DNA from 2 places in the Bacillus sp. SORGH_AS_0510 genome. Region 2 is predicted to be linked to the other one. Evidence: riboswitches for the same ligand, from Rfam matches in the RefSeq annotation. Region 2 holds a riboswitch; the other holds the start of a gene.

Region 1 (3,213 bases), 180 kb from region 2:
GGAATATTCAATCCAAAGATTTCATCCTTGGTTGTCTCGACATGGTTCAATTCACCTTCAAGTGCAGCTTGAACCATTGCTCTTGTATAGGAGAGCTTCATTCTGCTGCCTACGCCATACTCACCGCCGGTCCAACCGGTATTCACAAGAAATACGTTTGCATTGTGCTCAAGGATTTTTTCACCCAGCATATCAGCATAACGAGTAGCAGGAAGCGGTAAGAATGGTGCACCGAAGCAAGTTGAGAATGTTGCCTCAGGTGAGGTAACACCACGTTCTGTACCAGCAAGCTTAGAGGTATACCCGCTTAAGAAGTGATACATCGCTTGTTCCTTCGTTAATTTTGATATCGGAGGCAAGACCCCAAACGCGTCTGCAGTTAAGAAAACAATCGTATTCGGGTGACCCGCAATACTTGGCACGGCAATATTATCAATGGCATCGATTGGATATGCTGCCCTGGTATTCTCTGTTAACGTGCCATCATCGTAATCTGGAACCCTCGATTCTTTGTTAAGAGTGACATTTTCAAGCACCGTCCCAAAACGAATCGCATCAAAAATTTGTGGTTCTTTTTCCCTAGAAAGGTTGATGCACTTTGCATAGCAGCCTCCCTCGATATTAAAGACACCGTTAGAGGACCAACCGTGCTCATCGTCACCAATCAAACGGCGGTTTGGATCAGCGGATAAAGTCGTTTTACCAGTTCCGGATAGACCAAAGAATAAAGCAACATCTCCCTCAATACCCACATTCGCTGAGCAGTGCATGGAGAAAATATTGTTTTCGGGTAATAAATAATTCATGACTGAGAAAATAGACTTTTTCATTTCTCCTGCGTACTCTGTTCCACCAATAAGAACAATTCTGCGCTCGAAGGAAATAATGATAAAAGTCTCGGAATTAGTTCCGTCGACCTTAGGGTCTGCCTTGAAATTCGGTGCAGAAATCACCGTAAATCCTGGGTCATGTGAAAGCAATTCATCTTCTGTTGGTCGAATGAACAGCTGATGAACAAAGAGATTGTGCCAAGCGAATTCATTCACTACCTGGATTGGTAAGCGGGATTTTTTATCCGCTCCTGCAAATCCTTTAAAAACAAAAATTTCTTCTTGTTGTTTTAAATAATTTAAGACTTTTTGATAAAGTTTCGTAAATACTTCTTCAGATATAGGTTGATTCAACGAACCCCAAGCAATCTTATCCTTTGTGGATTCTTCCATCACAATGAATTTATCTTGAGGTGAGCGGCCTGTATATTTACCAGTTGAAACGCTTACAGCACCAGTCGAGGTTAAAGAACCTTCATTACGGCATAAGATCTTTTCTACTAACTGGGGAACTGATAATTGCACGTGGACATTACTTTCTGATAACAGTTGTTTTAATTCATTAGGACTATGAACAGAATTCATTTACTGCAACCTTCCTTTATCCATTTTTTAATGGTTGTAACATATTAAAAAGTATAACACATTCAATTGAATAATCTATACTAATTAATGAAAAATAGATAGTGAAGATTTAAATTAATTTTCCTTGAAAAATGCATTGACATTGTTCGACAGAGTAGGTTATGATTTACCCTTGAACGGATACTCTCTTATCCCGAGCTGGTGGAGGGACAGGCCCAATGAAACCCAGCAACCTGCAAACGAAAAGTGTGAGAGCGTAGTACACTACAATCAGCAATTTTTGGGCAAAGGTGCTAAACCTGAAGCAAGGCTTCGCCTTGAACGATAAGAGTGAAAGGCACGCAAACTTTTGCTATCAACCTTTCCTCAGAGATGGAAAGGTTTTTTATTTGTAAAAGGAAATCGTGCAACATTATCGCTTCTTTTTATTCCATCGTTAGAATTTACTATAGGGTTTTGAGCAAAATATTGTTCTACTAATAAAAACCCTGTATTTATTTCATACTACTAAGGGAATGAGTTCCGTATCAACCCGAGGTTAAACGGCAAGGTCATTACATACCCACACAGATAACCTCACTTATTTCACTATATAGGAGGAATTCAGATGTCAACAAAACGTCGTTTGTTCACTTCTGAATCAGTAACTGAAGGTCATCCCGATAAGATCTGTGACCAAATTTCTGATTCCATTTTAGATGCTATTTTAGCAAAAGATGCTAATGCACGTGTTGCTGCTGAAACTTCAGTTACAACTGGTTTAGTTTTAGTTGCTGGCGAAATCACAACTTCAACTTACGTGGACATTCCAAAAATTGTTCGTGAAACAATTAAAAGCATTGGTTACAATCGTGCAAAATACGGATTTGACTCCGAAACATGTGCAGTTTTAACTTCTATCGATGAACAGTCTCCAGACATCGCGATGGGTGTTGACCAAGCACTTGAAGCTCGTGAAGGCCAAATGTCAGATGAGCAAATTGAAGCAATTGGTGCAGGGGACCAAGGTTTAATGTTTGGTTTCGCATGTAATGAAACAAAGGAGCTTATGCCGCTTCCAATTTCACTTGCGCACAAGCTTGCACGCCGTTTAACAGAAGTTCGTAAAGAAGAGATTCTTCCTTACCTTCGTCCAGACGGAAAAACACAAGTAACAGTTGAGTACGATGAGAACGACAAACCAGTTCGTATTGATACAATCGTTATCTCCACTCAACACCACCCAGAGGTTACATTGGAGCAAATCCAACGTAATCTTAAAGAGTATGTTATCAATCCGGTTGTTCCACAAGAACTTATCGATGAAAATACAAAATACTTCATTAACCCAACTGGCCGTTTCGTAATTGGCGGACCACAAGGGGATGCTGGTTTAACAGGCCGTAAAATCATTGTTGATACTTACGGTGGCTATGCACGTCACGGCGGTGGCGCATTCTCTGGTAAGGATCCTACAAAGGTTGACCGTTCTGCAGCGTATGCAGCACGTTACGTAGCAAAGAATATCGTTGCTGCTGGACTTGCTGAGAAATGTGAAGTACAGCTTGCTTATGCTATCGGTGTAGCAAGACCTGTTTCTATCTCTGTAGATACATTTGGTACAGGTAAAGTAAGTGAAGATGTATTAGTTGAATTAGTAGAACAAAACTTTGATCTACGTCCAGCTGGTATCATTAACATGTTGAACCTTCGCCGCCCAATTTACAAGCAAACAGCTGCTTACGGACATTTTGGCCGTACAGATGTGGATCTTCCTTGGGAACGTACTGATAAAGCAGACGCTTTAAAAGAGCAAGCA
Region 2 (3,213 bases):
GAAACAATTGGGAATCCAAGCTTGCGTGTCCTGGATATTGAAAAGGTAGCAGAGATTGCTCATGAGGCGGGGGTACCTCTAATTATTGATAACACCTTTGCTACGCCGTATTTATGCAGACCAATTGAGTTTGGGGCTGACATTGTGGTTCACTCAGCAACCAAGTGGTTGTTAGGAAATGGTACAACAACAGGAGGTATCATTGTTGATGGAGGGAAATTCGATTGGAATTCTTCCAGATTTCCTGGCTTTACAACTCCTGATGCAAGCTACCATGATCTTGTCTATGCAGAGGCATTAGGTGCCCTAGCCTATATCGTAAAGGCGCGTGTACAGTTATTACGTGACCTAGGTCCGGCTTTAAGCCCGCAAAACTCCTTCCAATTTACGTTGGGATTAGAGACACTACATGTCCGAATGAAGGAGCATGTAGCTAATTCAAAAACCATTGTCGAATATTTATTAAACCACCCTGCAGTAGATTGGGTATCCTATCCTGGGCATCCATCACATCCTGATTATGAATTAGCGAAAAAATACTTACCAAAAGGTGCAGGTTCCATGGTTGTTTTTGGCATAAAAGGTGGAAAAGAAGCAGGGGCAAAGCTGATTGATTCCCTTTCCCTGTGGGCCCATGTAGCTAATGTGGGTGACGCAAAAAGCTTAATCATTCATCCGGCAAGTACAACGCATCAACAATTAGATGCGGAAGGACTCAGGGCGGCTGGTGTTTCAGAGGATTTAATCCGTCTTTCAATCGGGATTGAGAATGTCGAGGACTTAATTGACGATCTTGAATCAGCTATTGAAACAGCAACAGGTCTGGTATCAGCGAAAGCCAATGCTTAAATTTTCCAGATGAAAAAATAGAAAATGTAAAGATATTTTTATTGACACCCCTTTTTATCCATGATACGATAGCTTTCGTGTTAAAAGATTACTTAATTTGACTAATCTGTTAATTGAATATAGATGCTGTAAGCTCTTATCAAGAGAGGTGGAGGGATGTGCCCGATGAAGCCCGGCAACCGTCAATGTTACATTGAAATGGTGCCAATTCACACAAAGCGATTGCTTTGGGAGATGGGAGAAAGGTCTATTTTACTAATGCCTTTCTGCCTGTGCAGGAAGGCTTTTTATTTTCCTAAAATAGAATCTTTTCATCTAAACAGTCAAACTCTATATATAAACAACTAGTCATATGATATTCTTTCTGAATTTTAGATAAATAGGATAAAAAGCGGGTGATTACAAGTGATTTCAATAAATAATGTCCGTAAGATTTTCCCTTCTAAACAGGGTCAGCTAAAAGCGGTCGATGAAGTAAATTTAGAAATACAAGAAGGGGAAATTTTCGGAATCATCGGATATAGCGGTGCAGGAAAAAGTACGTTAATTCGGATGCTAAATGGCTTAGAGATCCCAACGGATGGGACTGTCACTGTAGCAGGTCGAGTGATTTCAAAAATAAAGGGTAGTGAGCTGCGTAAGGCACGCCAGGAGATCAGCATGATCTTCCAACACTTCAACCTATTGTGGTCAAGAACAGTAAGTGAAAATATTGCCTTTCCTCTTGAAATTGCAGGGATCAAGGGTGCAGAGAGACAGAAAAGAGTCAATGAGCTCATTAAGCTTGTAGGACTTGAGGGACGTGAAAACGCCTATCCTTCACAGCTGAGCGGGGGACAAAAGCAAAGAGTAGGGATTGCTAGAGCACTAGCAAACAATCCGAAGGTACTTCTTTGTGATGAAGCGACGTCAGCGCTTGACCCTCAAACAACCGATTCAATATTAGAGTTATTAGTCGATATCAACAAGCGACTAGGTTTGACTATTGTGTTGATTACACATGAAATGCATGTCATCCGAAAAATTTGTCACCGGGTGGCGGTTATGGAAAGCGGTCGAGTAGTTGAACTTGGCTCCGTATTAGATGTATTTAAGAACCCGCAAAAGCAAATCACGAAACGATTTGTACAGCAGGTGACAGAGCCGGAAGAAACGAAAGAAACGGCTGAACATTTGCTCGAACGTTACCATTCCGGTCAGGTTGTTCAATTGACTTTCATTGGCGAATCAGCTGAGCAGCCGCTCATTACGAATCTAATTAAACAGCATGATGTAACAGTTAATATACTGCAGGGGAAAATTTCACAAACACAAAGCGGCTCATATGGTACTCTCTTTATTCATCTTGATGGTGACGACAAAGAAGTAAACAAAGCAATAGACTTTATTCGTTCCCAGCAGGTTGGTTTGGAGGTGGTAACAAATGATTAATGAGCTTTTTCCAAATGTCGATTGGCTTATGATGTGGGAAGCCACGAAGGATACGGTGTATATGACGGCTATCTCCGTCCTTGTTACCTTTATTCTAGGCACCTTCTTAGGACTGCTGCTTTTCCTAACATCCAGAGGAAACTTATGGGAAAACAAACCGGTTAACACGGTCATCAGTGGTATTGTGAATATTTTCCGTTCGATTCCATTTATTATTTTAATTGTGTTATTAATCCCGTTTACAACCTTCCTATTAGGAACCATGATTGGTGAAGACGCAGCGTTACCAGCACTAATTATCGGGGCTGCACCGTTTTATGCAAGGATGGTAGAGATTGGTCTAAGGGAAATTAATAAAGGTGTCATTGAAGCGGCAAAATCAATGGGTGCAACTACTGGAACGATTATTTGGAAGGTACTATTACCCGAATCTATGCCAGCACTTATTTCCGGTATTACCGTAACAGCAATTGCCCTTGTGGGATATACAGCGATGGCAGGAGCCATTGGCGCAGGGGGATTAGGAAACCTTGCCTATAACTATGGTTTCCAACGAAATCAAAATGACGTAACTTTTGTGGCTACAGTCATTATTTTAATTGTCGTGTTCATCATTCAGTTAATTGGTGATTTCATCACTTCTAAATTAGATAAAAGATAAAAGGAGAGTTCAACATGAAAAAATGGTTATCCGTTTTACTAGCTTTAACATTAGCCCTTGCGCTTGCTGCTTGTGGCAAATCAGAAGAAAAATCTGAAGGTACTTCAGAAAAAGGCGGTACTACAAAATTAGTAGTTGGTGCATCTACTGTTCCACACGCTGAAATTTTAGAACAAGCAAAACCATTATTGAAAGAAAAAGGAATCGATCTGGAAATTACAACTTTCACTGACTATGTATTACCAAACAAAGCATTGGCTTCAAAAGAATTA

What was found. A riboswitch is a leader RNA that binds a small molecule or an ion and turns the genes downstream of it on or off. The one in region 2 is predicted to bind S-adenosylmethionine.
Region 1: it holds a riboswitch for S-adenosylmethionine, as region 2 does, so the genes downstream of both, metK (methionine adenosyltransferase) here and QE429_RS06745 (methionine ABC transporter ATP-binding protein) in region 2, are expected to answer to the same signal.

Annotation. Positions count from the first base shown of each region.
Region 1 covers NZ_JAUTAU010000001.1:1,520,399-1,523,611, forward strand. Annotated here, with positions in the region: gene pckA (phosphoenolpyruvate carboxykinase (ATP)) at 1-1,415, opposite strand, end outside; SAM riboswitch class I at 1,601-1,746, shown strand; gene metK (methionine adenosyltransferase) at 2,023-3,213, shown strand, end outside.
Region 2 covers NZ_JAUTAU010000001.1:1,340,877-1,344,089, forward strand. Annotated here, with positions in the region: gene QE429_RS06740 (O-acetylhomoserine aminocarboxypropyltransferase/cysteine synthase family protein) at 1-849, shown strand, start outside; SAM riboswitch class I at 983-1,090, shown strand; gene QE429_RS06745 (methionine ABC transporter ATP-binding protein) at 1,255-2,280, shown strand; gene QE429_RS06750 (methionine ABC transporter permease) at 2,273-2,941, shown strand; gene QE429_RS06755 (MetQ/NlpA family ABC transporter substrate-binding protein) at 2,956-3,213, shown strand, end outside.